Regions from separate parts of the Undibacter mobilis genome, predicted to be linked through region 1. Evidence: predicted binding sites of a transcription regulator. Region 1 holds the regulator's gene; each other region holds the start of a gene.
What was found. The regulator LexA, encoded in region 1, represses DNA repair genes until DNA is damaged. The targets are predictions, from matches to a motif close to TGTTCNNNNTGTGTTCNG.
Positions count from the first base shown of each region.

Region 1 (7,768 bases):
AGATGGGCGGGCTCCTGATGGCGCTGCGCGTGCGCGGCGAAACCGTCGACGAAATTACGGGTGCGGTCACGACCATGCGCGCCAAGATGCTGGGCGTGAAAGCGCCCGCCGATGCTGTCGATATTGTCGGCACCGGCGGCGATGCCTCGGGCTCCTATAACATCTCGACCTGCGCGGCCTTCGTGCTGGCCGGCGCCGGCGTGCCGGTCGCCAAGCATGGCAACCGTGCGCTGTCGTCGAAATCGGGCTCCGCCGACGTGCTGGGCGCGCTTGGCGTCAAGATCGACCTCACCTCCGACCAGGTCGGCCGATGCATCGCCAAGGCCGGCATCGGTTTCATGTTCGCGCCGGCGCATCATCCGGCGATGAAGAACGTTGGCCCGACGCGGGTCGAACTGGGCACCCGCACCATCTTCAATCTGCTCGGGCCGCTGTCGAACCCGGCCTCGGTCAAACGGCAGATGATCGGCACTTTCTCCAAGCACTGGGTCGAGCCGATGGCGCAGGTGCTCAATAATCTCGGCTCCGAGAGCATCTGGGTCGTGCACGGCTCCGACGGTCTCGATGAGATCACCACCTCGGGTTCGACCACTGTTGCCGAACTCAAGGGCGGCAAGATCCGCACCTTTGAGATCACTCCGGAAGATGCCGGCCTGTCCCGGGCCAAGCCGGAAGCGCTGAAAGGCGGCGATGCCGAGACCAACGCCAAGGCCCTGCTCGACGTGCTCAAGGGCAAGCCGGGGCCGTTCCGGGACGTCACCATTCTCAATGCGGCGGCGGCGCTGATCGTCGCCGGCAAGGCCAAGGACCTTAAGGAAGGCGCCGCGCTCGCCGCCCAGTCGATCGATTCCGGCGAAGCCGAGGGTCGGCTTGACCGCCTGATTGCAGTATCCTGCGCCACCGAGGAGTAGCCGCGTGATCCCCAAAAGTGGACACCGGTTTTTGGACAAGATCACGCGGTAGAAAAAATCGTGGCCGATATCCTCAAGAAAATCGAAGCCTACAAGCGCGAGGAAATCGCGGCGGCCAAGCGCGTCCGTTCGCTCGCCGACCTCGAGGCGCAGGCCAAGGCCCTGCCGCCGGCGCGCGGGTTCCTGCGCGCCATTGAGAGCCGCATTGCCGCCGGCGATTACGCGCTGATCGCGGAGATCAAGAAGGCCAGTCCGTCCAAAGGGTTGATCCGCGCCGATTTCGACCCGCCGGCGCTCGCCAGAGCCTATGAGGCCGGCGGTGCCGCCTGCTTGTCGGTGCTGACCGACGCGCCCAGCTTCCGGGGCAAGCCGGAGTTCCTCACCGCCGCCCGCGAGGCGACCAAGCTGCCGGCCTTGCGCAAGGACTTCATGTTCGAGCCGTACCAGTGCGCGGAGGCCCGCGCCTGGGGTGCTGACTGCATCCTGATCATCATGGCGTCGGTCGATGACAGCGCCGCCGCCGAACTGGAAAGTACAGCATTTTCATATGGCATGGACGTCTTGATTGAAGTTCACGCAGAAGATGAACTTGACCGCGCCCTGAAGCTGAAATCCCGGATGATCGGTATCAACAACCGGGACCTCCGCACCTTCGAGACCTCGCTCACGGTCAGCGAGCGCCTTGCGCCGCTCGTGCCCAAGGATCGCCTCATCGTCGGCGAAAGCGGGATTTTCACGCCGGCCGACCTCGCCCGGTTGGAGGCGGTCGGCATTTCGACCTTCCTCATTGGCGAGAGCCTGATGCGGCAGGCCGACGTCGCTGCCGCGACTCGCACTTTGCTCGCCAGACCCAGCCACGCGGCCGCGGAGTAACGACAATGGCCAAAGCCAAACCGAAGGCGAAGGCCGTGAAGCCAAAGACGAAGCCGATATCGGGCGCGAAGCTCAGCCACATCGACCAGACCGGCAAGGCCAACATGGTCGACGTTTCGGCCAAGGCGCCGACCGAGCGCGTCGCGCGCGCCGAGGGCCGCGTCATCATGCGCAAGGAAACGCTGGACGCTGTCATCGCCGGCAACGCCATGAAGGGCGATGTACTCGGCGCGGCAAGGCTCGCTGGCATCATGGCAGCCAAACACACGCACGGCCTGATCCCGCTGTGTCATCCGCTGCCGATTACCAAGGTGGCGGTCGATATCTTTCCGGAGCACAGCTTTCCGGGCTTCCTGGTACAGGCGACCGTCAAGGTCACCGGCAAGACCGGCGTCGAGATGGAGGCGCTGACCGCGGTCTCGATCGCCTGCCTCACCATCTACGACATGGCCAAAGCCATCGAGAAGTCGATGCGCATTGAGGGCATCCGCCTGCTCGAAAAGACCGGCGGCAAGTCGGGACCGTACAAGGCGGAAGCGTAACAATGGCCCTGATGCCGGTCGCCGAAGCGTTGGCGCGGGTGCTGGCCGACACCGCGGCACTGGGCACCGAAGACGTTCCGTTGAGCGATGCGCCGGGCCGCGTTCTCGCCGAAGACCTGACCGCCTTGCGTACACAGCCGCCCGCCAATGTTTCGGCCATGGATGGTTACGCCGTGCGCGCCGACGACATCGCCAACGCGCCGACACCGCTCAAGGTGATTGGCGAGGTCGCCGCCGGCCATCCCTTCTCTGGCCGCATCGGCCAAGGCGAAGCGGCGCGCATCTTCACCGGCGGCGTGCTGCCGGATGGCGCCGACACCGTCGTCATCCAGGAGCTCACCCGCCGCGACGGCGATAAGGTCACGGTCGAGAAAGCCACCTCCAAAGGCCGCAACGTCCGCTACGCCGGCATCGATTTCAAACAAGGCGCCGTGCTGCTCGCCAAAGGGCGGTTGCTGACCGACCGTGACGTTATGCTGGCGGCCGCGATGAACCACCCGCGGCTGCGGGTCCATCGCCGGCCCGTAATCGCTGTGCTCGGCACCGGCGACGAACTGATCCTGCCTGGCGGCGAGCCCGGCCCCGGCCAGATCGTCTATTCCAACGGCTTTGCCTTGTCGGCGCTGGTCCGCTCGGCGGGTGGCGACGTAATCGATCTCGGCGTTGCCCGCGATACGCTGGACGATATCGGTGTCCGCATTCGTCGCGCCCGCGACGCCAAAGCCGACGTGCTGCTCACCAGCGGCGGCGCCTCGGTCGGCGACCACGATCTGGTGCAGAAGGCGCTGGCCGCCGAAGGGCTCGATCTGTCGTTCTGGCGCGTCGCCCTGCGACCGGGCCGGCCGATGATGCACGGGCGGCTCGGTCCGATGCATGTGCTCGGCGTGCCGGGCAATCCGGTATCGTCTTACGTCTGTGCTTTCCTGTTTCTGCTGCCGCTGCTGCGCACGCTGTCGGGCCGCTCCGATGTCGTCCCCCAGTCCGAACCGGCCCTTCTCGGCCGCGATCTGCCTGCCAATGACGAGCGTGCCGACTACCTGCGCGCTACGCTGGCGATGGGCCCGGACGGACTGATCGCCACGCCGGTCGCCAATCAGGACAGTTCCCTGATGGCCCCGTTATCGCAGGCGGACTGCCTGTTGATTCGTGAGCCGCACGCCCCCGCGGCCGGGGCCGGCAGCCGCTGCCGCATCCTTAAGTTCGGGTTTTAGCGGCCTCTCGACTTGTTCACGTCAAATTAAGTGGTTGCGGAACACATATCGAACAGATAGTGTCCGTTCATGCTTTGTTTCGGATGATTCCGCGCCAATCAGGCCGCGGAGTCGCCGCGACCGGAGGCCCACAAGCGATGCTAACGCGCAAACAATTCGAACTCCTGCGGTTCATCCACGAACGGTTGACCGAAACCGGCGTACCGCCCTCCTTCGATGAAATGAAGGATGCGCTGGACCTGCGCTCGAAATCGGGCATTCACCGTCTGATCACCGCTCTGGAAGAGCGTGGCTTCATCCGCCGCCTCGCCAACCGCGCCCGCGCCATCGAGGTGATCAAGCTGCCGGATTCGGTCCAGCACGGCCTTGGCGGCGGCGGCAATGGCCGCGCCCGTGGCTTCAACCCCAGTGTCATTGAGGGCAATCTCGGCAAGGCCCGGCCTGTCGTCACCGAAGACGATGCGACACGGCCGATTTCGGTGCCGGTCATGGGCCGCATCGCCGCCGGTACGCCGATCGAGGCGATCCAGCAGCGCAGCCATGTCATCAACATGCCGCCCGAGCTGCTCTCGAACGGCGAGCATTTCGCGCTGGAAGTGCGCGGCGACTCGATGATCGACGCCGGCATTCTCGACGGCGACATCGCCCTCATCCGACGCTCCGAGGGTGCCGACACCGGCGATATCGTGGTGGCGCTGATTGACGACGAGGAGGCCACGCTGAAGCGCTTCCGCCGCCGCGGCGCTTCCATCGCGCTCGAGCCGGCCAATGCCGCTTATGAGGTGCGTATCCTGCCGCCCAACCGCGTGCGCATCCAGGGCAAGCTGGTGGCGATGTTCCGGCGGTACTGACCGTCAGCCCCGCTAATCCCCCGCTTCCAGGTCCTCCGTCGGCGGCGTCGCATCCCGTTGCGGGCGGCGCGCACCGGTTGATCCGGCTTCGCCGGCCGCCAGCACCGTGCGCGCCCTCGCCCAGGGCCGGTCTTGCGTCGGCGGCCGCGCTACCTCGATATCGAAGCCGTCCCCGTTGCGGTAAAGCGCGGCTGCGCCGTGGCGCCGCCACGCCGCCCGATCGATGAGCCGCGCGTCGCATTGGCCCGGCGCCGTGCGCGACGACAGAACGACAGCGGCGCGTGCGCAGTCCTCGGCAAAGGCGTCCACCGACGCGGCGAACGCGACCACGCGGCCGTCACGCAGTATCGCGGTGCAGCCCATGGCATCGCAGCGGACGCCGTCTTTGAGGCTGGCATGGTCGGCGCTGCGCATATCACCATCGGCCGCCAGCCATTCCTTGATCGCGAAGCCGTCGCGCCCCCGCTGCAGAATAACCCATCGCCCGGCCGCGCCCCGGACTGCCGCGGTCTGTCCGTCGCTTGCCATCAACACATCGGGCTGCGGCGTCGCCAGCGCCCAAATCGCTGACAGCGCTACGCAAGCAGCGCCGCTCCAGCGCAATGGCGAGCGCAGCAGGCACAGCAGCAGCAGCCCCAGGGTCACCAAGAGCAGCGGCGCGATACCGAAAGCCGGCATCGGGCCGACTGCGCCGGGCAATTGCGTCACCCACAGCGCCACCGCGATCATCCAGTCGAGCCCGAGCCCCATCAGCTTCCAGAACACGGCATCGAAGCCGAAAGGCATTGTGAGCGCGCCGGCAACGCCCATCGGCATGACGAGCACCGAGACCACCGGCATGGCCAGCAAATTGGCGATGACGCCGTAAGGCGCGATACGATGAAAGTGATAGGCGGCGAACGGCGTGGTGGCGAGGCCCGCGACCAGCGAGGCCAGGATCAGCGCGGCAATTTCGCGCCCACCCCACAGGGCGATGCGGGCGGCGAGCGGGCTCTCCGCGCCGGCCTGCCAGCGCAGCGAGATCTGATAGCCGGCGACCAGCGCCAAGGTCGCAGCGAACGACATCTGGAAGCTCGGATGCACCACCGCTTGCGGCGTCAGTGCCATGACAACCAGCGCGGCGACGGTCAGGGTGCGGAAGGTGATTGCCGGGCGATCGGCCATCACGCCGACGAGCACGATGGCGACCATGATGTAGGAGCGCTGCGTCGCTACCTCGGCGCCGGACAGCATCAGATAGAACGTCGCCGCGCCGAGCGCGCCCAAGGCTGCCCATTTCTTGATCGGACGACGCAGCGCCAGCGCTGGAAAGATCGCCAGCACGGCGCGAATGGTGAAGAACACCATGCCGGCAACAACCGCCATGTGATAGCCGGAGATCGACAGCACATGCGCCAGGCTCGAGACATACATGGCGTCGTTGACCGGCTGTGAAATCGCGTCGCGTGTGCCGGTGATCAGCGCCGAGGCGATCGAGCCGCGATCGCCAGGCAGGATGGCGCGGATGCGATTATCCATGCTGTCGCGCAGGGCATCGAAGAACGTTGCATAAGACAGCCACAGCCCGCGCGCGACCGGCGCGGCTTCGTTACGGATGCGGCCGAGCACATAGCCCGAGGCGCCGATCTGCTGGAAATACAGATCGCGCGCGAAGTCATAGCCGCCGGGCCGCAGCGGCTCGAGCGGCGGCGCCAGATACGCCTTGAACGCGACGAACGCGCCGACGGCAGGCGCCGTGCTCTTGCGCACCGACACCCGCACGCGCTCCGGTTTTTCGGTGATGCGCGGCGCCTCGAATTTCTGGACGCGGACGACGATGCGGTCGCTGCGCGCCCGCTCCTCGCGGACTTCGACAAAGCCGGAGACTTCGGCGGTCCATGTCGCGCTGCGCAGAATGGGATGCGCGATGCGCGCACTGTGGAGCGTAGCAATGGCAAAGCCCGCGGCCAGCGCGGCGACGCCGAGCGCCAGCGGAAATCCAACCGGATGCTTGCGCGCCGCAAACGTCATCGCCAGCGCGGCAAGGGCCGCCGCCGTCGCGGCCCACCACATCGGCTCGCGATCGGCGGCGAAATAGACGGCAATGCCGCAGCCGAACGCCACCGGCAGCCATGGCAGCAGGCGGCCCGGCGCCACCTCGGCGGTGACCCAGGCCGCCAGGTGCTTGCCCGCTTGGACATTGAATGCATCGAGTCCGGCGGGCCAGACACCTGCCCGACGGCCCGCCGCGGCGACGCCTGCCACAACCGCTTTCGCCCGATTTTCCGGCGATGGAGCCACGACGCCGCCCCCGACGCTACCCGCAACCGGAGATCAGACTAGCGCAGCTCTGGGTTGCAGATTAGAGGAACGGTTGTGAACGGACCAGTCCCCGGGGCAAATGCAACTCGTCTACCCCTTCGCCACATCCTTGGCGTAGGTGTCGCGCAGGCCGATGGTGCGGTTGAACACCAGTTTGCCGGGCGTGCTGTCGCGGTCGATGACAAAGTAGCCCTGGCGCTCGAACTGGATGGCGTCGCCGCCCTTGGCGCCGGCCAGCGCCGGTTCGACCCGCGCATCGCTCAGGACCTCAAGCGATTGCGGATTGATCCCCTTGGCGAAGCTCTCGGGGTCCGCGCTCGGGTCCGGATCGCTGAAGAGCGTGTTGTAGAGCCGAAGCTCTGCCGGCACCGAATGCTCGGCCGACACCCAGTGGATGGTCGCCTTGACCTTGCGGCCGTCCGGCGAATTGCCGCCCTTGGACGCCGGATCGTAAGTGCAGCGCAGTTCGGTGACATTGCCGGCCGCGTCTTTCACCACCTCCTTGCAGGTGACGAAGTAGGCATAACGCAGCCGCACCTCGCGCCCGGGCGCCATGCGGAAGAACTTCTTCTCCGGCACTTCCATGAAATCGTCGCGCTCGATGTACAGCTCGCGCGTGAACTTGAGTTTGCGTGAGCCCTGCGTCTCATCGTCGGGATGATTGACGGCCTCGATCTCCTCGCCCTCGCCTTCCGGATAATTTTCGATCACGACCTTCAAGGGGCGCAGCACCGCCATGCGGCGCGGCGCGGCGCGATTGAGCACTTCGCGGATCGAGAAGTCGAACATGCCAAGATCGACGGTGCTGTTGGCTTTCGCCACGCCGACGCGCTTGATGAAATCGCGGATCGCTTCCGGCGGCACGCCGCGGCGGCGCAGGCCGGCGATGGTCGGCATGCGCGGATCGTCCCAGCCGGAAACGTGGCCGCCCTTCACCAGACCGTTGAGGATGCGCTTCGACAGCAGCGTATAGGTGATGTTGAGGCGGGCGAATTCATACTGATGCGGCGTCGAAGGCACCGACAGGTTCTGGATGAACCAGTCATAGAGCGGGCGGTGATCCTCGAATTCCAGCGTGC
Region 1 covers NZ_QRGO01000003.1:216,700-224,467, forward strand. The annotation lists gene trpD (anthranilate phosphoribosyltransferase) at 1-911, shown strand, start outside; gene trpC (indole-3-glycerol phosphate synthase TrpC) at 972-1,784, shown strand; gene moaC (cyclic pyranopterin monophosphate synthase MoaC) at 1,790-2,326, shown strand; gene DXH78_RS18505 (molybdopterin molybdotransferase MoeA) at 2,329-3,537, shown strand; gene lexA (transcriptional repressor LexA) at 3,675-4,388, shown strand; gene DXH78_RS18515 (ComEC/Rec2 family competence protein) at 4,401-6,668, opposite strand; gene DXH78_RS18520 (glutamine--tRNA ligase/YqeY domain fusion protein) at 6,780-7,768, opposite strand, start outside.

Region 2 (7,768 bases), on a different contig from region 1:
GCGCGGTGAGCAGCGCATATTGCGTCGCCGTGTGCAGCGGCGACTGGCACAGCGACGACAGGTAAGCCACGAAGATCACCGTGCCGATGGCGCCGGTGAAGCTCTCGACCGTGATCGAGGCTGCCAGGGCCCAGTGATTGAGGCCGATATAGGCCTGCCAGACGAACACGAAGTTCGACGCCATTTGCAGAGCCGCGCCGATCCACAGCGCAGTGGCAAGCGGCAGCGTGCGCGCCACCAGGCCACCGGCGAAGCCGCCGAGCAAGGTGGCGGCAAGGCCAAGACCCTTGACGATGTTGGCGTAGTCGGTGCGCGTGAAGCCGAGGTCGATGACGAAAGGCGCGGTCATCGTGCCGGCGAAGGCGTCGCACAGCTTGTACAGGATGACGAAGACGAGCACGGCGATGGCGGCGTCGCGGCTGAGAAACTCGGCGAACGCCGCATAGGCCGCGCCGAATACGCGTTTGATAGGGCTCTCGCCGGCATGGCTGGCTTTTTCGACAGCGGCGGCTTGCGACCGCGCCGGCTCTTTGGCGAACAGCGTGGCAACCATGCCGATGCCGACCATCGCCGCCATGACGGCATAGCCGAACGACCACGCCGCATCCTTGCTGCTGCCCATCACTTCGAAGCCGCTGACGATGTAGAGCGCGCCCGCGGTCGAAACCAGCATGCCGACGCGATAGGCCGCGACATAGGCCGCCATGCCGGCGGCCTGTTCGTCGGTGTCGAGGCTTTCGACGCGAAAGGCGTCGATGACGATGTCCTGCGTTGCGGAGGCGAGCGCGACCAGCAGGGCGGCGCCGGCGACAACAATCAGGGCCGAGAATTTCGGATTGCTGGCGGCGAGAATGAGGATCGCCGCCATCAGCAGAATCTGCGACAGCATCAGCCAGCCGCGGCGGCGCCCGAGCAGGCGCGACAGCACGGGCACGTCGAGCGCATCGACCACCGGCGCCCACAGGAACTTGATGGTGTAGGGCGTGCCGACCAGCGCGAACAAGCCGATGGTGCCGAGATCGACGCCGACCTCGCGCATCCACACCAGCAGCGTCGTGCCCGACAGCGCCAGCGGCAGGCCCGAGGAGAAGCCGAGCACCAGCACGATCAGCACGCGCGGCTTCAGATAGACCGCGAGCGCCTCGGTGAAGGAGCGGCGGGCGGCGGTGTCTATTTCGGGCGTGGTGGTCATGCGCTGCTTTCTACGTCATTCCGGGGCGCGCCGACAGGCGCGAACCCGGAATCCAGGGACGAGCGTACAACGAGAATCTGGATTCCGGCTCACGCGCTCCGCGCGTGCCCCGGAATGACGACAGCGCTCACTCTGCCACCCCGATCTTTCGGATCGGCGCGGCAATGACCTCGGCGCTGGCCGGCGTGTCGGAGTCGAAATCAAGCCCCTCGATCTTGCCGGCGCGCTTTTCGATCTTGCCGGTCGAAATCAGGATGCTGTCGATGTCGGCATTGGCCTGGTTGAAATGCGATTGCAGCTTGCGCACCCGCTCGGACAGCAACGTCACGTCCTTGAGCATCATGCCGACCTCGGTGCGGATCTGGTCGGCGGCCTCGCGCATCTCGGCATCCTTGCGCACCTGCTTGATGACCTGGATCGCCATGACCATGAGTGTCGGTGACACGATCATGACGCGGGCGCGCTGCGCCTTCTGCACCAGATCGTCGAATTGCTCGTGCAAATCGGCATAGACCGACTCCGACGGGATGAACATCAGCGCGATGTCCTGCGTCTCGCCGGGGATCAGATACTTCGCGGCGATGTCGGAGACATGTTTGGCGATGTCGGTGCGCACGCGCGCAGCGGCGAATTTGCGTTCCTCGTCGCTTTCGGCGGCGCGCAGCGCGGTCAGCGCTTCGAGCGGAAATTTGGCATCGATCACCAGCGGGCCGGAATCCGGCATGAAAACCACGCAGTCCGGCTTGGTGCGGTTCGACAAGCTGTACTGGAATTCGTAGGCGCCTTTCGGCAGCACATCCATGATGATGGCTTCGAGCTGCCCTTGCCCGAAGGCGCCGCGCGATTGCTTGTTGCTCAGCACGTTCTGCAGCGACGTCACGGTGGACGACAATTCGGTGATGTTCTTCTGCGCCGAGTCGATCACCGCGAGCCGCGAATGCAGGGCCTGCAGGTGATCGGAGGTGTGCTTGGCGGTCGTCTTCATCGACTCGCCGAGGTTCTGGCTCACGGCGTCGAGCCGGGTGTTGACCGTGTTGGCGAGTTGCCCGTGCGCGTTCTGCAGCCACGAGCCCATGGCATCTAACCGGGCATTGAGCTCGCGCAGGCGCGCATCCTGCTCCGGGTCGGCCATCGGCTTTTTCGGCCGCAGCAGGATGATGAGGATCGCGATTACACAGATCACGAGCAACGCTGCGACGCCCAGGGCGATGGGCAGGGCGGCCGGCGATTGCAGGAAGTCGCGCAGCGGGTCAGTCAGGGCGGGGTTCATGGTGCGGGTTTTACTCCGATTCGCGCCGGGAGGGAACGAACGGCGAACGGGCCGGCCGGTGCCCGAAAACGGCGTGTTTTGAGCCGGTTCCGTTGACCTTCCGGCTTGCACCCCTTACATCGCCGCCCATGGCGATCCGCGACATTCTCATCCTCCCCGAAAAGAAGCTCAGGCTCGTTTCCGAGCCAATCAAGGCTTTTGACAAGCCGCTACGCACATTGGTCGACGACATGTTCGAGACCATGTACGAGGCGCCGGGCATTGGCCTCGCCGCAATCCAGATCGGCGAGCCGGTCCGCGTCATCACCATCGATGTTGCCGGAAAGGACGACCCGAAGGCGCCGCAGGTTTTCATCAATCCGGAGATCGTGTGGTCCTCGGAGGAGCACTCGGCCTACGAGGAAGGCTGCCTGTCGATCCCGGAATACTATGAAGAGGTCGAGCGTCCGGCCAAGGTGCGGGTGAAATATCTCGATGCCGATGGCAATGCGCAGGAGATCGAGGCCGAAGGCTTGCTTGCAACCTGCCTGCAGCATGAGATCGACCATCTCAACGGTGTGCTGTTTATCGATCACATTTCCAAGCTGAAGCGCGATCGCGTGATCAAGAAATTTACCAAGGCCGCCAAGCACGGCGTCTCGCCGGCGCTCGCCAAGGACAAAGAGCCGTCGCATCATATTGGGTAGCTTCCTTTTCACTCTCCCTTGGGGGGCAGGGTTAGGGAGCGAGGTGACTGCGGGAGCTGCAGTCATCTCGCATTGACCCCCACCCCCAACCTCTCCCCACAAGGGGGAGGGGAGTTACAGGGTTCGCCTCATGCCGCTTCGCCTCATCTTCATGGGCACGCCGGATTTCGCGGTGCCGACTTTGCTGGCGCTGCATGCGGCTGGGCATGAGATCGTTGCGGTCTATACGCGCGCGGCCAAACCCGGCGGACGGCGCGGGCTCGATTTCGTGCCGACGCCGGTCGAACGCGAGGCCACCAGGCTCGGCCTCAAGGTGTTGACGCCGAAGTCTTTGCGCAATGACGAGGCGCAGGCCGAATTCGCAGCCTTCAACGCCGATGCCGCGGTGGTCGTCGCTTACGGCCTCATCCTGCCGAAGGCCGTGTTGGATGCTCCGCGCCTCGGTTGCTTCAATGTCCATGCCTCGCTGCTGCCGCGCTGGCGCGGCGCGGCGCCGATCCACCGCGCCATCATGGCCGGCGACGTCGACAGCGGCATTACCATCATGCAGATGGACGAGGGGCTCGACACCGGCGCGATGATGATGCGCGAGGCCATGCCGATCGCGCCGGACATGACGACTGGCGAACTGCACGACGCACTGGCCGCGCTCGGGGCGCGGCTGATGCCGGTGGCGTTGGCGGCGGCGAACCGCGGCACGCTTAACGCCACACCGCAGCCGGCCGAGGGTGTCACTTACGCCGAGAAGATTTCCAAGGCCGAGTCGCGTATCGACTGGGGCAGGCCGGCGCGCGACGTCCACAATCACATCCGCGGTCTGTCGCCCTTTCCCGGCGCCTGGTTCGAGTTCGATGGCGCGCGCGTCAAGGTACTGCGCTCGACGCTCGGCTCGGGCTCCGGCGCGCCTGGCACGGCGCTTGACGATGCGCTCACCATTGCTTGTGGTGACGGTGCGGTGCGGCTCGTGCAGGTGCAGCGCGAGGGCAAGAAGGCGATGAGCGCTGAGGAATTCCTGCGCGGTACGGCAGTCAAGGCCGGAGCACTGTTCGTATGACTGCAAGCGCATCATTCGCGATTCGTCACGAACGTGCCGATGATGCTGTGGCCATTCGCCGTGTCCTTGATGATGCCTTCGGCGGTCCGGCGGAGGGCAATCTGGTCGAACGGCTGCGCGTCGGCGGCGATCTGGTGCTGGCGCTGGTTGCCTACGAAAACGAGGCGATCATCGGCTATGTCGCCTGGCCGCGTCTCTGGATCGCGACGCCACGCGATCAATACAAGGCGATTGCGCTGGCGCCCCTCGCTGTGGCGCCGGCGATGCAGCGTCGCGGCATCGGATCGGCATTGACGCGCGAGGGGCTCGCGCAGTTGCGCGCCTCTGGCGAAAGCATCGTCTTCGTGCTCGGCGATCCGATCTATTATGGGCGGTTCGGCTTCTCGGTTGAGGCCGCGGGTGCGTACGAATCGATGTATGCCGGTACGCATTTGATGGCCTTGCGGCTCACCGATACAGCACCGGACGGCGGTCGCCTGTCTTATCCGGCGGCGTTCGACGAGATTGATTGATGGTGCGATGCTGTCCGGTGATCATGCAGATTGAGGTTGATTGAGCAGTGCCCCGCTACAAACTCCTCATCGAATATGACGGCGCGCCGTTCTGCGGCTGGCAGACCCAGGCCGATCAGGTGACGGTGCAGGGCGTGCTGACAAATGCGGTCAAGGCGCTGTCCGGCGAGGATGTGCTGGTGCAGGGTGCCGGCCGCACCGATGCCGGCGTTCATGCGCGCGGGCAGGTGGCGCATGTCGACATGACGCGCGAGTGGCGGCTCGACACCGTGCGGGATGCGCTCAATGCACATCTGCGGCCGCATCCGGTGGCGGTGCTCAGCGCGGAGCGCGTGGGCGACGATTTCAACGCCCGCACCTCGGCGATCAGGCGCCATTACTTCTACCGCATCGTCAACCGCCGGCCCGATCTGACATTTGATGTGAAATATGCCTGGCGCGTCGCGCGGCCGCTCGATGCCGAGGCGATGCACACGGCGGCTCAGCGCCTGGTCGGCAAGCACGACTTCACGACGTTCCGCTCCACCGAATGCCAGGCCAAATCGCCCGACAAGACGCTCGACCGGCTCGATGTCACGCGCATCGGCGACGAGGTGCATGTTTTCGCCTCGGCGCGCTCGTTTCTGCACAATCAGGTGCGCTCGATGGTCGGCACCTTGATGAGCACCGGTCTCACCGGGCCCGGCGCCTGGACCGCCGATGACCTCACGCACGCGCTCGAAGCGCGCGACCGCACCGCCTGCGGCCAGGTCGCGCCGCCGGACGGGCTGTATCTGATGAAGGTGGATTACTGAATTCTCTTCTCCTCCCGCAAGCGGGGAGGGAGAAGAAGGCTAGCCAAAATACCGGTCGACAATTTTCCGATAGATCGCCGTCAGCGCGACGAGTTCGGCGACCGGCACACGCTCGTCGATCGCATGCATGGTCTGGCCGACCAGGCCGAATTCGACCACCGGGCAGTAATGCGTGATGAAGCGCGCATCCGAGGTGCCGCCGGTGGTCGATAGAGTCGGCGTGCGGCCGGTCTCATCCTTGATCGCGGTGGACACCAGTTCGGTGAATGGCCCCGGCTTGGTCACGAACACGCCGGCATTCGACGGCTGGAACTTGAACTCGAATTTGATCTTGCCGCCGGACGCCTTCTCGGCGCGCTTCTGCAACAAGGCCTTCAGCGATTCCAGCGTGTGGCAATCGTTGAAGCGGATGTTGAACATCGCGCGCGCTTCGCCGGGAATGAGGTTGACGGTCTTGTTGCCGACATCCACCGAGACGAATTCGAGGTTCGACGGCTGGAAGTTGGCGCTGCCGGCGTCGAGCGGCTCCGCCGTCAAAGCGGCGATCAGTTTGACAATGCCGTGCACCGGATTGTCGGCGCGATCGGGATAGGCGACATGGCCCTGCTTGCCGGTGACGATGAGATGGCCGTTGAGCGAGCCGCGCCGGCCGATCTTGATGGTGTCGCCCAGTGTTTCCTGGTTGCTCGGCTCGCCGAGAATGCAATGGTCGAACTTCTCGCCCATGCCCTCGACCCATTGCAGAAGCTTCGGCGTGCCGTTGATCGCCACGCTTTCTTCATCGCCGGTGATCAGGAACGAGATCGAGCCCTTCGGCTTACCGCCATGCGCGGCGAGATGGTCGAGCACGGCGGCGACGGCGCAGCCAATGCCGCCCTTCATGTCTACGGCGCCGCGGCCGTAGAGTTCGCCATTGGCGATCGCGCCGCTGAAGGGCGGATGCGTCCAGGCCTTTTCATCGCCGGTCGGCACCACATCGGTGTGGCCGGCGAAGGTGAGATGTGGGCCTTGCGTGCCGATGCGCGCGTAGAAATTCTCGACGTCGTCGGTGCCGGCTTCCGAAAACACCTTGCGATGCACGGTGAAGCCGGCGGCCTTCAAGGTGTTTTCGAGATACGTTAGGGCGCCGCCTTCGGCCGGCGTCACTGACGGACAGCGCAGCAATTCGCGGGTGATGGCGACCGGATCGGCGGGCATCGTCAAATCAATCCCTCAGCAGCTCATTGATGCTGGTCTTGCTGCGCGTCTTCTCGTCGACGCGCTTGACGATGACGGCGCAATAGAGACTCGGGCCTATGTTGCTGCCCGGCATCGCGTTGCCCGGCATGGTGCCGGAGACGACGACTGAATAAGGCGGCACTTCGCCGTAATAGATCTTGCCGGTCGAGCGATCGACGATCTTGGTCGACTGGCCAAGATAGACGCCCATGCCGAGCACCGCGCCCTCGCGCACGATCACGCCCTCGACCACTTCCGACCGCGCGCCGATGAAGCAGTTGTCCTCGATGATCACCGGCCCGGCCTGCAGCGGCTCAAGCACGCCGCCGATGCCGACGCCGCCCGACAGATGCACGTTCTTACCAATCTGTGCGCAGGAGCCGACGGCGGCCCAGGTGTCAACCATCGTGCCCGACCCGACATGGGCGCCGAGATTGACGAAGGATGGCATCAGGATAACGCCCGGCGCGATATAGGCCGACTTGCGCACCACCGAGCCCGGCACGGCGCGGAAGCCTTCCTTCTTGAAGCGTGCGGCGCTCCAGCCCTTGAACTTCGAATCGACCTTGTCCCACCACTTGGCGTCGCCGGGACCGCCGGGAATGGCGCTCATGTCGTTGAGGCGGAACGACAGCAGCACGGCTTTCTTGAGCCACTGGTTCACCTGCCACGAGCCGTCGTCCTGCTTTTCGGCCGCGCGCACCGTGCCGGAATCGAGCAGCTCCAGCGCCGTATCGACCGCCTTGCGCACCGCGCCCTTGGTCTTGGGCGTGATCTTGTCGCGGCCCTCGAAGGCTTCGTTGATGGTCTTTTCCAGGCTCTGGAGATTGATTTTGGCTGCCATGCGGGACTCCGGCTTCTAACTGACGGCCCGGTTTGTCGGGGGCGGGGCGGGGGATGTCAAGCCGCGCCCAAGCCGCTAGTCTGCCGGCCTCGAACAGGAGCCTCCCGTGAGCCGTAAAGCCCTCAGCCTCAGCGCCATCCTCGCCGCCTCGATCCTCGCCCAGCCGGCTTTCGCCCATCACGTCATGGACGGCGGCAT
Region 2 covers NZ_QRGO01000001.1:1,656,387-1,664,154, forward strand. The annotation lists gene DXH78_RS07820 (AmpG family muropeptide MFS transporter) at 1-1,192, opposite strand, end outside; gene DXH78_RS07825 (DNA recombination protein RmuC) at 1,320-2,462, opposite strand; gene def (peptide deformylase) at 2,591-3,148, shown strand; gene fmt (methionyl-tRNA formyltransferase) at 3,279-4,202, shown strand; gene DXH78_RS07840 (GNAT family N-acetyltransferase) at 4,199-4,714, shown strand; gene truA (tRNA pseudouridine(38-40) synthase TruA) at 4,762-5,508, shown strand; gene dapE (succinyl-diaminopimelate desuccinylase) at 5,548-6,705, opposite strand; gene dapD (2,3,4,5-tetrahydropyridine-2,6-dicarboxylate N-succinyltransferase) at 6,713-7,570, opposite strand; gene DXH78_RS07860 (HupE/UreJ family protein) at 7,677-7,768, shown strand, end outside.
Region 2: the regulator LexA is predicted to act here: its motif matches at 2,494-2,511, upstream of DXH78_RS07825 (DNA recombination protein RmuC).

Region 3 (7,768 bases), on a different contig from region 1:
TGGCGAATTCGACGTAACGCATCTAACTCTCCCCCCTGGCGGGAGAGGGTGAGAGAGCTCTCACCCGAACATTCCGTGCACGAACCACGCGGGCGGCGCGGTGCCGGGGACAAGATCGCGATAGAGCCCGGCGCGGAACAGCCAGAAGCGATGACCGCTTTTGTCCTCGACGCGGAAATAATCGCGGGCGCGGTGGCCGGCGGGCGATACTTCCGCTTCATTCGCTTCCTGCCACCACGCGCCCTCGATGCGCTCGGGACCTTCGGCGACAACGACATCGTGCAGCGCGCGCCGCCACTTGAAGCGCAAAGGCGGGCCGTCCGGCACTTCGGCGACGGCTTCGATCGGCTCCGGCTTGCTGAGCAGCCGCAGCGGCCGCGGCGCGAGTTCAATGGCGCTGCGATGCCGGTTGAAAGCGGCCCAGCCGTCGTCTTTCACCGTCGTCTGTGCGGGCAAGGTGATCGACGCGATTTCGGGAATATGGCTGTCCTGCGCCACGACGCGTCGCACACGTTGCGCGCCGAGTCGCGCACTCAGGCGATCGACCAGACGCACCAGTTCGCCGGCATCGTCTGCCGATCCCATGCCGATCTGCTCGGCCGGCGCCGGTTCGGCGATCAGCACCGACAGCCGGGCCATGTCGAAGCCGAAGCCGGGATCAAGTTCGTCGGCGATGGTCGCGAGGCGTTCGGCAAACAGGGCGCGCATGTCGGCAGCATCGCGCAGCGGTCGCGCGGTGCCGGCGGCGATGCGGCGCAGGACGCCGTCGGTGCGGAACAAGGTCAGCTCGATGCGGCGGGCGCCGTCGCCGCGCCGCTCCAGCGCCGTCGCCAGCCGTGTCGCCAGCTTCTCGACGGTGCGGAGGACGTCTTCCTCGCGGGCAATCGGCTCGTGAAAGCGTTTCTCGGCGACGTAAGGTGCAATCGGCAGGCGCGGCGTCAGCGGCTCATGTTCACGACCGAGGGCGCGGTCAAGCTGACGCAGCAGCTCGGCACCGAACCGCGCGGTGAGCGGTGAACGTGGCATGTCGATGATGGCGCCGATCGTTTTCAGGCCGACGCGGCCAAGCGAAGCGATGACCGGCGGCGGCAGGCGCAACGCGGAAAGCGGCAACGGCGCGAGAATGTCGCGCTCCTCGCCATTTTTGTAAGCATCCGGCCGGCCGTCATGCGCCGCGGCCCAGGCGGCGCCGATGGTGCCGGCAATGGCGACGCGATAGGCAAAGCCCGCTTGCGTCAGACGGCGGCCGAGATCGGCGACCAGTTCGCGCTCGCCGCCGTAAAGATGTGCGCAGCCGGAAATGTCGAGCAGCAAGCCATCCGGTGCATCGCAGGCGACGAGCGGCGTATAGCGCAGGCACCAGTCGGCGATGCTGTCGAGCAGTTCACCATCGGCGCGCGCATCTTCCGGCACGACATCGAGCGTCGGATGCATGGCGCGCGCCTGCGCCAGTGCCATGCCGGCGGAGAGGCCGAGTTGTTCGGCGGAGTCGTCGATGGCGATCAGCACATCGGCATTGCCACGCTTGCCGGCGATGACAAGCGGCGCTGTAATCTCACGCAACCTTCTGATGCGGTCGGTGGCGAAGCGGGGCAGCCACAGGCTCATGAGGCGCGGCGAGGACGAAGCGGTCATCGGGATTTCTCCATTCCAGAATCCAGGACGCGGACGGGCCGCGGCGATTGCGGGTGAGATGAACGGCAAAGCGCGGCGCGCCGAATTCGCTGCCATTTGGGGATGCGGACTGACGTGCGTGTCCCGGAATGACAGAAGGCGATGCCCCCACCACCCAGCGTGTCACGGCGGTGGAGGCGTCATGGGTCGGCTGCGTGCGCAGGAAAAAGGCGAGGGTGCCGCTATCGCTTGCCGCGAGCGACAGCCGCCGCACCGCGACGGCATCGAGCGTACCGTTGCGCACCTCGCCGATCACGACACCGACGGCGCGGCAGCGCAGGGCTTCTTCCATCGCGGCCATCAGTTCATGACGGTGCGCGACGGCAACGATGACGAGTCGTTCGGGCGACAGCCCGAAGACATCGAGGCCGGCGCCGTAAGGCGCGCCGTTCTCGGTGAGGGCCATGTCCTCGGCGATCCAGACGAAATTCTTGTTGCCTGTGGCCAGCGCCGCCAGCCCGAGCGTAAAGCCGGTCGCCGCCGGCAAATGCGCTTCGCTTGTTGCCGCGATTTCGTGCAGCGCGCCGCTCAAGAGCCCGCCGCCGAGCACATCGTCCACAGCGGGGACGCCCAATGGCAACACCGCCGGGGCGTCGGCAATGCCGGCCGGTTTCTGCAGGCGGATGAGCTGCTGGCGCAGCATATCGAGCATCGATCAAGCCTTTGAAGAAGCTTTGTTATCCGTCGGAATTCGGCGGATAGGCCTCTATATTGTTCACTATTTGTTCTAATGTGCCGAAGACGGAGGAAGCCGTCAAGCCACAACGAGTGGGGGCTCTTGGCGCGACCAGGCGGCAGCGCTGGCGTCCGGGAACAGCCGGGGCATTATCGATCAGCCTGTCCAGGTTATTTCGCTGTCGGCGCCCGATCAGATATGCGTCACACAGGCGACAAAAACCGGCACTGCCAAACCAGTGTCCAGGCCGGAGGCCCGAGTGATTGGATTTCATGACGCCATCATTCAAAACGCATGCCGGCAAGCTCTGATGTCTCTTGACGCTGGACGTTGACTTGCAATTGACAAAAGGGCTCGGCAGCGTGAAGCGCTGTAGTTCAAGGAGTGTGACATGAGCCTCGCCGACGAGCGTTTCGAGCAGATGTTCCCGGTTCTCGAGCCGGCCCAGGTCGAGACCATGGCGCGTTTCGCCAGCGGTCCGGCGCGGACCTTCGCGCCGAATGAAGCGCTCTTCGACACCGGCGAACGCAATGTCCCCGCCTATCTGGTGCTGGAAGGCACGCTGGAAATCGTGCGCCGCGATGGCCTGCACCGTTTCGCCTCGGTGATCTCGCACGACGCCGGTCAGTTTTCCGGTGAGGTCAGCCAATTGAGTGGCAACGGCTCGATTCCCTCCGGCCGTGCCGGCCCGAAGGGCCTGACCGCGCTGCCGTTCGACGCCGCTCATATCCGGGCACTGATGGTCGGCTCGGCGGAGATCGGCGAAGTCGTGATGCGCGCTTTCATCCTGCGCCGCGTCGCGTTAATCCAGACCGACGGCGCGGGCTCGTTGCTGATCGGCCATCCGAACATGCCGGAGATCGTGCGGCTGCAGGGATTTCTGTCGCGCAACGGTTACCCGTGCACCGTGCTCAACGTCGAAACCGACACGGACGCGCGCGATGCGGTCGAGCGCTTCGGCATTCGCGACGACGAACTGCCGCTGATGATCTGCCCGAATGGCAAGCTCCTGAAGCGGCCCAGCGATGCGGAAGCCGGCGCCTGTCTCGGCATTACGCCGGAGCTCGATCACAGCAAGATCTATGACGTTGCTGTGGTCGGCGCCGGGCCGGCCGGACTTGCTGCCGCCGTCTATGGCGCCTCCGAAGGGCTGTCGATGATCGTGCTGGACTCGCGCGCCTTCGGTGGACAGGCCGGTGCCTCGGCGCGCATCGAAAACTATCTCGGTTTCCCGACTGGCATTTCCGGCATGGCGCTCGCCGGCCGTGCCTTCAATCAGGCGCAGAAATTCGGCGCCGAGATCGCCATTCCGTTGTCCGTCTCCAAGCTTGATTGCGGCGATGCCGATTGCGCCAAGCGCAGGCCGTTCCGCATCGAGCTGACCGACGGCCGCGGCGCGCTGCAGGCGCGCACGGTCATTGTCGCCTCCGGCGCGCGCTATCGGCGTCCGGCGATCGATAACCTGTCGGATTTCGACAATAACGGTATTTCGTTTTGGGCCTCGCCGATCGAAGCCAAGCTGTGCGAAGGCGAAGAAGTGGCGCTCATTGGCGGAGGAAATTCCGCGGGCCAAGCCGTCGTCTTCCTGGCGCCGAAGGTCAAGCATTTGCATCTCATCGTGCGCCGCGCGCTCGAGGAGACGATGTCGAAATATCTCATCGACCGCATCAAGGCATTGCCGAACGTGTCGGTGCATGTCGGTAAGGAGATCGTCTCACTGGAAGGCGATAAATCCGGCCTGCGCGGTGCCACTTTCCGCGAGATCCGCAGCGGCACCGAAAAGTCCCTACCGCTGCGCCATCTGTTTTTGTTCATCGGTGCCGATCCGAACGCCGACTGGCTGGAAGGCTGCGTCGCCACCGATGGCAAGGGCTTCGTCATTACTGGCGCCGAGTTCGACCGCAGATCGTCGCGGACGCCGCACTCGCTGGAAACCAGCGTGCCCGGCATTTTCGCCATCGGCGATGTGCGCGCCGGCTCGACCAAGCGCGTCGGCGCCGCGATCGGCGAGGGCGCCGCGGTGGTGTCGCAGATTCATCAGGTGCTGGCGCTGGCCGACGAGCCGGTGCAGCAGGCGGCGGAGTAAAGCTAGAAATATTTGGCGAGAAAGGCAGCCGCCTCGTCCGACAGGCCGCCGCGTAAGCCATCGCCGGTCACTCTCCGCCGGCGTGCCTTTTGCGGATGCCGCGCACCACCAGCCAGATCATCGCGATCGCCACCGGCACGAACAACGCCGTGGCAAAGGTCGTGTCGATATGCAGGCCCTTGGCGTGCGCGCCTTCGATGGCATAGTGAAACAAACCGACGACGTAATAGCTTACCGCCGCTACCGAGAGGCCTTCGACCGTGGTCTGCAGTCGCAGTTGCAGTCGCGTGCGTTCGTTCATCGACTTGAGGAGATCGCGGTTCTGCCGCTCCAGTTCGACGTCGACGCGCGTGCGCAACAGGTTCGCAGCGCGCGACAGCCGTGCCGACAAGGTCGCCTGTCTTTCCTCGGTGGTGATGCAGGTGCGCATCGCCGGCGCCAGACGCCGCGCCAGGAACGAGCTCCATGTCGGATAGATGCCGGCCTTGCGCTCGCCGATGGTCTCAAGCCGCAGTCGCACGATTTCGTTATAAGCGCGGCTGGCGCCGAAGCGATAATGGCTGGTGCCGGCGCCCGCTTCGAGTTCGGCAGCGAGCGCAGTCAGTTCACCGAGCAGACGCTGGTTGTCCGGCAACTGGTGCGCGGTGCAGATTTCCTGCGTCAGCTCGGCAAGCCGTGTTTCGATGCGGCCGATCGAGGCCTGGATGCGGTGCGCCTCTGGCAGGCCGAGCAGCGCCAGGGTGCGATAGGTTTCGGTCTCGATAATCCGCTGCACGATGGCGCCGGCGCGTTCGGGTTCGAGGCCGCGATCGACCACGACGATGCGGACGAAGCCCGACGGATCGGCCTGAAAGTCGGTGGCGAACAGCGCCGTGCCGTCGGCATTCTCGGCGACCGCGAGACTGGCATGATCGAACAGCGTGTCGACTGCGACCGGCTTGTCGCGGTTGTCCGGCAACAGATGCAGGTCGAGCGCGACCAGCAACGGCCCCGGCTGCGGCACCTGCGCCATCGGCGCGGCGAGCCCGGTGGCCGCGGGATGGAATGGCGGGCCGGCGTCCGCCGGCAGCTCCCAAGTATAAGTGGTGAATTCGGTGTGCTGCTCCCATCGCAGCGCGGTGCCGCTGAGGCTGACGCGATGATGCTTGGCGGCCGGCAGCAGCGGCTCGAGCCCACGCCCGGCGCAGAATTCGGCCAGGGCTTCGCGGTCAGCGCTCGCCGCCTCGCCGGAGGTGTCGAAGGCAAAATGCAGGACGCGGCGCGGCGTCTCCAAGGGCGTGAACGGCCGGGCATGCAGTTCGCCGAGCACAGCCGCGCGCAGGGGATGCGGACGGAGCCGCGCTTCACTGCCGTTTCCGATGCTGACTTCGGCGCTCATGGCGTCTTCGTATCACAACAGCGGCGTCAGTGCCGCCTTGAGTTTTTCGGGCAGCGGCACCGGCTTGTTGGTGGCGCGGTCGACATAGACGTGGATGAAATAGCCCTGCGCCGAGGCGGCTTGTTCGTCGTTGCGGAAGATGCCGACATCGTAGCGTACGCTTGAATTGCCGAGATGACCGATCTTGAGTGCGCCGCGCACGCGGTCCGGAAACGAAATCGGCGCGAAATAGCTGCATTTCGACTCGACGGCGAGGCCGATCACGGTGCTGCTGGCAAAATCGACGGCGCCGCTCTTCAAGAGATAGCCGCTCACCGTGGTGTCGAAGAACGAGTAATAGACCGCGTTGTTGACGTGGCCGTAGACGTCGTTGTCCATCCAGCGCGTGGTGATCTCGGTGACGTGGCGGAAGTTGGACAGCGGCAGCGGTTGCGGGCGGCTCATCTTTACTCTGCCGCCTTCGCCGCTGCCCTGGCTTTCGGCTTGCGCGCGGCGGACGGCTTCTTCCTGGCCTCTCCGCCTTCGATGACGCGACCGTCGATTTCCGAGATGCGGCCGACGCCGGTCAGCGCCATGGTGACGCTGAGTTCCTTCTTGAGAATGTCGATCGCCTTGGCGACGCCTTCCTGGCCGCCGGCACCGAGACCCCAGACGAAGGCGCGGCCGACCATGCAGGCTCGCGCGCCGAGCGCCAGCGCGCGCATGATGTCGGCGCCGGTGCGGATGCCGCCGTCGAACAGGATCTCGCTGTCGTTGCCGACCGCGTCCACGACGCGCGGCAGCATCGCAATCGACGACGAGGTACCGTCGAGCTGGCGGCCGCCGTGGTTCGACACAACGATGGCGTCGGCGCCCAGCTTGACCGCCATTTTCGCATCATCGGTATCGAGAATGCCCTTGATGACCAGCTTGCCCGGCCAGTACTTCTTGATCCACTCGACATCCTTCCAGTTCAGCGCCGGGTCGAACTGCTGCTGCGTCCAGCCCGACAACGAATTGACGCTCTCCATGCCTGGCACATGACCGGAGATGTTGCCGAAGGTCTTGCTCTTGCCCTTGAGCACATTCCAGGCCCAGACCGGCTTGGTGGCGATGTCGATGACATTCTTGATCTTGAACTGCGGCGGCACCGTGAGGCCGTTGTGAACGTCGCGGTGACGCTGGCCAAGCACTTGCAGGTCCACGGTCAGCACCAGCGTATCGACCTTGGCGGCGATGGCGCGGTCCATCAGTTGCTTGGAGAAGCCACGGTCCTTGATGACGTAGAGCTGGAACCAGAACGGCTTGCCGGTGCCTTCGGCGACATGCTCGATCGAGCCGATCGACATGGTCGACAGGGTAAATGGAATGCCAGCTTCGTTGGCGGCGCGCGCGGCGAGGATTTCGCCGTCGCCATGCTGCATGCCCAGAAGGCCAATCGGCGCGTGGATCATCGGCGCGGCGAGCTTCTTGCCGAGCACAGTGGTGGTGAGATCACGCGCCGAGACGTCCACCAGCACGCGCTGTTTGAGGATGATGGCCTCGAGGTCGGCCCGGTTCGCGCGCAAGGTCTGCTCGCTATAGGAGCCGGAGTCGGCGTAGTCGAAAAAGGCGCGCGGCACGCGGCGTTTGGCGATCCTGCGGAGATCGTCGATGCAGGCGGCAACTTTCATGGCTGTCTCTTTGGGTCGTCTCGACGCGGGCGTTTCGAAGGGCTTTTTTATAGTCGGGTAGCATAGGGCGGCCGGCTTCGGAATGCCCCCGATTTTTGGCCCGGCGCCCGGCCCGCCGAGGCGGTATTGGCCAGCCGTTAACCGCCCGCGGTAACGTTTGCTCACAATTTTTGACGTAATATCAGGCCATTGCGCGTACTATAAAAAGATCGGGCATGGGGACCGTAAAACGCTTTACCCCTTGCCCACACCTAGCCAATAACACGGCCGGGCCTTACGGGGCTAAATTGGGGTTGAGTTTG
Region 3 covers NZ_QRGO01000001.1:225,299-233,066, reverse strand. The annotation lists gene DXH78_RS01105 (error-prone DNA polymerase) at 1-22, opposite strand, end outside; gene DXH78_RS01100 (Y-family DNA polymerase) at 61-1,635, opposite strand; gene DXH78_RS01095 (ImuA family protein) at 1,556-2,326, opposite strand; gene DXH78_RS01090 (FAD-dependent oxidoreductase) at 2,742-4,436, shown strand; gene DXH78_RS01085 (DUF3422 family protein) at 4,504-5,814, opposite strand; gene DXH78_RS01080 (acyl-CoA thioesterase) at 5,827-6,258, opposite strand; gene DXH78_RS01075 (alpha-hydroxy acid oxidase) at 6,261-7,466, opposite strand.
Region 3: the regulator LexA is predicted to act here: its motif matches at 2,387-2,404, upstream of DXH78_RS01095 (ImuA family protein).

Region 4 (7,768 bases), on a different contig from region 1:
ATCGCGCGAAGCCCAGATCATGGTCTCATGCGCGTTGGTGAAGCGCCGGCCGCGGAAATTCGGCATCGGATTGGTCTTGCGCCAGATCACGTCGTTGAGGATCCAGAACCCCATGTCCTGCATGATGGCGCCGACGCGGAAGATGTTGTGGTACGAGCCGATCACCCAGATGGTGCCGGCGGGCTTGAGCACGCGGCGGCAGGCGGTGAGCCACTCTTTGGTAAACGCATCGTAAGCGGCGAAGCTGGCGAACTTGTCCCAGTCGTCGGTCACGGCGTCGACATGGGAGTCGTCCGGCCGCTTCAGATCGCTGGCAAGCTGCAGATTATAGGGCGGATCGGCGAAAATGAGATCGACGGAACCGGCCGGAAGCTTCGACATCTCGTTGACGCAGTCGCCAACAAGGATTCGATGATCGGGGGTCTTGGAAAGACCACGGGGCGCCCGACTGGGCGCCCCGCGACGCGACACAACCATGACTCAACTCTACACAAGGACGACAGTGCCGGCTGACGCGGGACCTACAAACCGACAGGCCGCATCATGCGCAGCGCAAGGTGAAAAAAGCCTTTATGGAAAAAGGCGTCGAAGCGGATTCTGCTAATTTAACCGGGAGTTAGCAGAGGTTAACAGGATGCCAAGTATTGCCGCAATCAGGCGTGCTAAAGGATGGCTTCTGGGCAACGCGGGGCGGGAGACGACTTGAATGCGTTGGGATGATTTTCGCCGCAGCGATAACGTCGAAGACGATCGCGGCGGTGGTGGTTTTGGCGGTGGCGGCGGCGGTTTCAATTTGCCGGTGGGCGGTGGCGGACTGGGCATCGGCACCGTCGTTGTGCTCGGTCTCATCGGCTGGGCGCTCGGCATCGATCCTGCGCTGCTGATTTCCGGCGCGGAAATGGTGAACGGCGGCCGTCAGTCGCAACAATATGAGCGGCGTGTCGATCGGCCCGCGCAACGCACCGGTGCGCCGAGCGATCAGATGGGCAACTTTGTCGCCGCGGTGCTCGGCAATACCGAAGACACCTGGGGCAAAGTGTTCGAAACGGCCGGCCAGCAATATCGCGCGCCGCGCCTGCGCCTGTTCACCGGTCAGGTAAGCAGCGCGTGCGGCATGGCGAGTTCGGCCAGCGGTCCGTTTTATTGCCCGCCGGACCGTCGCATTTTTCTCGATACGTCGTTCTTCGATGAAATGCGCTCGCGGTTCCGCGCCTGCACCGGCAAGGGTTGCGAGTTCGCCCAGGCCTACGTGATTGCGCATGAGGTCGGTCATCATGTGCAGAACCTGCTCGGCATTCTGCCGAAAGCGCGCGAGGCGCAGCAGGCCGCCGGCGATCGTGCGGCGGCAAACCGTATTCAGGTCCGCGTCGAACTGCAGGCCGATTGTTTTGCCGGTATCTGGGCCAACCAGTCGAACCAGCGCTGGAATTCGATCGAGCCCGGCGACATCGAGGCGGCGCTGCAGACCGCGGCGGCGATCGGCGACGATCGCCTGCAGAAGCAGGCGCGCGGCTATGTCGTGCCGGACTCGTTCACACATGGCACCTCGGCCCAGCGCCAGCGCTGGTTCACGACCGGCTTCAAGGCCGGCAAGGTGTCGGCGTGCAACACGTTCGCGGCGAATACGCAGCTTTGATGATCGGTCATTCCGGGACGCGCCGCCGGCGCGGACCCGGAATCCAGATAAGGTTTCAAGAGCAAGAGGCTGGATGCCGGGTTCATGCGCCGTAGCGCGTCAATGATGCGCTTAAAACATGCGCTTATGGCGCATGCCCCGGAATGACGGAGAATGAATATGCCCGGTATCGATGAATCCAAGCAGTTCGTGCCGCTGAAGATCGCGGTGCTGACCGTGTCCGACACGCGCGAACTGGCCGACGACAAATCCGGCAACACGCTGGTCGAGCGCATCCGCGCCGCCGGGCATGTGCTCGCCGAACGCTCGATCGTGAAGGACGAGGTCGATGCGATCCGCGGCAAGGTGAAGGCCTGGATCGAGGACAAGTTCATCGACGTGGTGATCTCGACCGGCGGCACCGGCTTTACCGGCCGCGATGTGACGCCGGAAGCGGTCGAGCCGCTGTTCGAGAAGCGCATGGACGGCTTCTCGACCTTGTTCACGATGGTGAGCTACCCGAAGATCGGCACCTCGGCGATCCAGACCCGCGCTACCGCCGGTGTCGCCAATTCAACCTATGTCTTCTGCCTGCCTGGCTCGCCCGGTGCCTGCAAGGACGCCTGGGATGACATCCTCGTTCACCAGCTCGACTACCGCTACCGGCCGTGCAACTTCGTGGAAATCCTGCCGCGGCTCGATGAGCATATGCGAAGGCCGAAGGCAAAAGGCGCGACGGCATAGCGCCCGAGCGCGGCCACCCACCGCAACAGCAACTGGCGGCGCGCCAGATCGCGCAGTCGTTTGGCGTTCGATGTATGAATGACGATCGCCAGCGACCGATGCTCTGGCGATCCCGGCTTCATAACGTCTTGTCCCAGAACTCCGCGACAACGTTCTGCCCGAAGCTCATCTTGTTTTCGCTCGAGGTCAGCGTGAAGCCGCGCTTCTGATAACAGCGCCGCGCGGCGGTCAGGCATTCGTGCGTCCACAAGGTGATGGCGCGATAGCCCTTGGCGCGGGCAAAAGCGATGCACTCGTCGGTGAGGCGCTGGCCCAGACCGAGGCCGCGCGCCTTCGGCGACACGATGAGCAGGCGGATGCGCGCGGTGCCGGGCTTTTCGTCTTTCACCAGCATCACCGAGCCGATCGGCTCCCCATCCATCTCGGCGATCCAGCAGCGCTCCATGGCCGGATCGAAGTTTTCGGCAAAGTTGGCGACGATCTGCGCGACCAGGGCCTCGAACGAATGGTCCCAATTGTATTCGCGCGTATAGACGCGGGCATGTTCGGCGACGATCCAGCCGAGATCGCCGGGCTTCAAGTCGCGAAGCGTGTAGGTGCGGGGGGCGGCCGAGCCGTTGTCCTTCTCGAGCAGCCTTTCAATGCGGTGCATGGCGGCCACCAACTCGCTCTGCTCGCTTTCCGAAAGCGTCGTCAGCATGGCGGCGACGTCGTCGTCCGAGCGCTTTTCGGCGGGCGCGAAGAATTTCCGGCCCTGGGCGGTCAACGACAGATGGCTTTGTCGTGCGTCGTCTTTCGACGTCGTCCGCTTGATCAGGCCGCGCTTTTCGAAATTGCGCAGCACACGCGACAAATAGCCGGCGTCGAGATCGAGGGCGCGGCCGATGTCTTTCGCTGTCGGCTGCGCGACGCTTGGATGCGCCAGTTCATGCAGCACGCGCATTTCGCCGAGTGAGTAGGGCGTGTCGAGATAGGTTTTGCGCAAGAGGCCGATCTGGCGCGTGTAGAAGCGATTGAAGCGGCGCACCGCGGCGACATGGTCGGCCGGCGGCGCGGCTTTCGTCTTGGCGGGCTGTTTCGATTGACCGGGGGCAGGCATGGCCGCACGGTCGGCCAATTAGTTGACAAAGTCAAGTATCAGATCACCCGCCGCGCGCCGGCGCCCAGCAGCGCGACCTTGCGGCCGAGCTGGCCGAGCAGCGCCGCTTCGGCGTCGGCATGTGCGGGATGACCGCCGACGGCGTCGTAGAGATTGCGGGCCACGACAAGGCCCTGATCCGGAGACGGCCTGCGGCCGGCGAATACGGCGCGCACCAGCGCGATGACATCGCCGAACCCCGGCTGGGCCGAGGTCGTGGCCGCGGCGCGGAACACGGCGGCGCGCGGCGCGGCTTCGTTGAAAGACGCTGTCTGCATGAAGGTCTCGCTCGCCGCGGTCCAGTCGGCGTCGAGCACGACGCCGGCCCGCAGGAACATCAGCCAGGGTGTCCGGGTGCTGAGGGCGGCTGTCCTGAGCCGCTCGCCGAGCGGGGCGCCCGAGGCGATGAACCGACAGCCAGCAATATCAGCCACTTCGGCGGTGGCGTCCTTCGATCCGGCATCCGCAACCACCACCTCGCTGACGAGTCCGGACATCGCTCCGGGCACCAGCGCAGACAGCGTCGGCACCAAAGCGCGCTCCGATTCGTGGGTGGCGACGATGACGCTGAGCATTGGCCTGCTTCATAAGACCTTGGGAACACAACCGCTCTTCCTTCGGTTGCTACCACATCATGTGCGGAAAGGCAGGCGGGCCACGACCGGAGGCCTCAGGGAACAAGTTCAAAATGTTCTTGTTATGTTCACATTTCGAGACTAGGTAAGAACCATGGCTCAACGACCTGCAGCCTTGAAACGCCCGCCGGCGGACCTTGATCGGACCGCCATTTCCGATCGCGGAACGGAGCTGCCCTCCGCGCCGGCGGGCGCAAAGGGCTTGCGGGTCGATGATCTCACCGGCCTGCTTGGCGTCGTCGTCGAGCACGAACGCCGCCGAGGACGCGGCGCGCAGTCGAACGCCTCCGGCCGCTACGAGCCGCATGCGCGCGTCGCTTTCGATGACGGCTGGCGCTCGCTCGAAGAGCTGCCGCCGTTCAAGACCTCGGTACAGGTCGATGCCACGCGCAAGATCATCACCCGGAACGAGTCGCCTGACATCGGTTTCGACCGGTCGATCAACCCGTATCGCGGCTGCGAGCATGGCTGCGTCTATTGCTTCGCGCGGCCGACGCATGCCTATCTCGGCCTGTCGCCGGGGCTCGATTTCGAATCCAGACTTTTCGTCAAGCCGGAGGCAGCCGACCTCCTTGAACGTGAGCTCTCTTCGCCGAACTACTCGCCGAAGGTGATCGCGATCGGCACCAATACCGACCCGTATCAGCCGATCGAACGGCGCTACAAGGTGATGCGGCGCATTCTCGAAACGCTCGACCGCGCCGGGCACCCGGTCGGCATCGTCACCAAATCGGCGCTGGTGACGCGCGATCTCGACATTCTCTCGCGCATGGCCGAGCGCAATCTGGTGAAGGTGGCGCTGTCGGTGACGACGCTCGATCCGGAGCTGGCGCGCAAGATGGAGCCGCGCGCGGCAACGCCGATGAAGCGGTTAGAGGCTTTGCGCCAGCTGAGTCAGGCCGGCGTGCCGACCACCGTCATGGTGGCGCCGATCATCCCGGCGCTGAACGATATGGAGATCGAACGTATCCTCGATGCCGCGGCGGCCGCCGGCGTCAAGGAAGCGGGCTATGTCATGTTGCGCCTGCCGCTCGAGGTACGCGACCTGTTCCGCGAATGGCTCGAAGCCAATTACCCGGATCGTGCCGGTCACGTCTTCAGGCTGGTGCGCGAAATGCGCGGCGGCAAGGATTACGACTCCGAGTGGGGCACGCGCATGAAAGGCAAGGGGCCTTATGCCTGGCTCATTGGCCGCCGCTTTGAGCTGGCCTGTGAGAAGCGCGGCCTCAATGTCGCCAAGCGCAAGCTGTCGACCGAGCATTTCCGGCACCCCAAGCCGGATGACGCTCAGATGAGTTTGTTCTGACGGCGGTCCGGATCGGGCCCCAATCCCCGTTTTTCACCGGCGGATGTGAATAGGGTTGAATGGACGCCCGAGTCGGGCGTACCCATCGGCCCATGGCCCGCGCCGCGAAATCCAAACCTGCGCTAAAATCCGCCGCCAAAGCGCGATTGCCGCTGGCCGAGCCGATCCTGCGGCCGACGTTCCGGCGCGAGCGCCGCGCCTTCAAGGCCGGCATCTTTCCGGTGGCGGGCTGTGACGAGGCGGGGCGGGGACCGCTGGCCGGGCCGGTAGTGTCCGCCGCCGTGATCCTCGATCCCGACCGCATTCCGCGCGGGCTCAACGATTCCAAGAAGCTCGACGCCGAGGCGCGTGAGAAGCTCTACGAGAAAATCTGTGCCACCGCGCAGGTCTCTGTCGCCTTCGCCTCGGTCGATCGCATTGATCGCGACAATATCCTGCGCGCCTCGCTCTGGGCTTCGGCTCGCGCCGTGAAGGCGCTGCCGGTCCGGCCAAAACTCGTCTTCATGGACGGCAATATGAAGATCGATTGCGGCTGCGATTGCGAAGCGGTGGTCTCGGGCGACGCGCTGGTCCTGTCGGTGGCGGCGGCCTCGATCGTCGCCAAGGTGACGCGCGACCGCTACATGATGCGGCTTGCCGAGACCTATCCAGGTTACGGCTTCGAGCGGCATATGGGTTACGCGGTACCTGAGCATCGCCGCGCGCTCAAAGAGCTGGGGCCGACGCCGCACCACCGTCGTTTCTTCGCGCCGGTGGCAGCAAGGCTAGCCGCGATGTCCGAGGCGTTGGCTCAGCCGATCGAGGATGTACCGCAGGAAGCGCTGGCGACCGTGTTGCCACTTTAGCCGGCGTTCTCTATTCCTCTGGTTCTCGAGCCGCGATTGGCGGACGGGATTTAAAGGGCACGCCGCCTCAAGGCCATGCACCACGTCTCCCTGATCATCGAATTCCTGCGCGGCCGGCCCAAGGTCGTGTTCTGGTTCGTGGCGCTGTCCCAAGGCGTGCTGTGGACGCTGATTCCCGCGTTGTTCTATTCATCGCCGCCTGGCGACGTCCCTCTGGTACTGGCCGTCGGTCATGAATTCCTTCTCGGCAGCTATCTCGGGCCGCCGCTGGCGTTCTGGCTTGCCGAAATCGTGTTCCGTGCCGGGGGCACGTTCGCGCTCTACGCCTTGTCGCAGGTCTGTATCGTCGTCGCATTATGGGCCGTGTTCACGCTCGGCCGCTCGCTGGTCGGCACCCGCCACGCGGTGCTCGCCATTTTGCTGATGGCCGGCATTGCCGCCTTCACCATCCCGAGCCCGGATTTCGGCCCGGCGGTGCTCGCCATTCCCTTGTGGGCGCTGGCCATGATGCACTACTGGCGCGCGCTCGGCGAAGGCAAACGCGGCAGCTGGTTTCTGCTCGGCGTCGATCTCGGCCTGCTGCTGCTGACGCATTATGCGGGCATCGTTCTGGTTCTTCTGCTCATCCTGTTCACGCCGTTGACGCGGCGCGGCCGCGCGGCGCTGCGTTATCCCGAGCCGTGGCTGGCGCTGCTGTTGCTCCTGGTCGTCATATTTCCGCATGCCGCCTGGCTCGTGAGGTCTTATCCCGTGGTTGCGACGACGCTTCGTGACAGCGCTGTCCGCTCGTCCGCATTGTGGTTTGCCGGCGCGCTCATCGCCGTGCATCTCGGCCTGCTGCTGCTCGCCGTGCTGTCGAGCGGCCTCGGCCGTGGCCGCAACGAGCGCGCGCCGGAGATCGATCGCAGTCCGGTGGAGCCCGCGGCCAGGGGCTTTGTCTATTTCTTCGCGCTGGCGCCGGCGCTCGTTGTCATCGCGCTGGCGGTGATCGGCGAGCGTGTGCCGCAGGCCGCGCTGCTGTCATCGTTCGGCTCGCTGACGACATGGTCGGTGCTCGCGCCGCTCGTATTGTTATCCGGCATGGCGGTGGTGCTGGCTGCCGGCGACCGCGTGCTCATTTATCGCGAGCGGCTGGTGTCATCGTCCTGGCTGGCCTTGCTGGTGGCGCCGCCACTGCTGATCGCGATCAGCCTGTTCGTGGTGCCATGGGTCTTTGCGCGCGACAACCGACTCGCGCAGCCGTCCGGCGCCGAGGCGCAGTTCTTCGCCGAGACCTATCAGCGGCGCACGGGCAAGCCGCTGCAATATGTCAGCGGCGATGCACGGTTGGCGCCCTTGATCGCGATGATGGCGCCGGCAGGTCCGCAGGGGCGGCCGCATGTGTTCTTTGCCTGGGCGCCGCAGCGCAGCCCCTGGGTCAGCGTCGATGATGTCGCAGCCAATGGCGGCGTTCTGGTCTGGCCGGCAGCCGCCAACAACGCGGTA
Region 4 covers NZ_QRGO01000002.1:637,594-645,361, reverse strand. The annotation lists gene DXH78_RS17290 (site-specific DNA-methyltransferase) at 1-477, opposite strand, end outside; gene ypfJ (KPN_02809 family neutral zinc metallopeptidase) at 707-1,636, shown strand; gene moaB (molybdenum cofactor biosynthesis protein B) at 1,796-2,359, shown strand; gene DXH78_RS17275 (bifunctional helix-turn-helix transcriptional regulator/GNAT family N-acetyltransferase) at 2,478-3,458, opposite strand; gene DXH78_RS17270 (glycosyltransferase family protein) at 3,497-4,072, opposite strand; gene DXH78_RS17265 (PA0069 family radical SAM protein) at 4,227-5,438, shown strand; gene rnhB (ribonuclease HII) at 5,531-6,283, shown strand; gene DXH78_RS17255 (glycosyltransferase family 39 protein) at 6,359-7,768, shown strand, end outside.
Region 4: the regulator LexA is predicted to act here: its motif matches at 4,187-4,204, upstream of DXH78_RS17265 (PA0069 family radical SAM protein).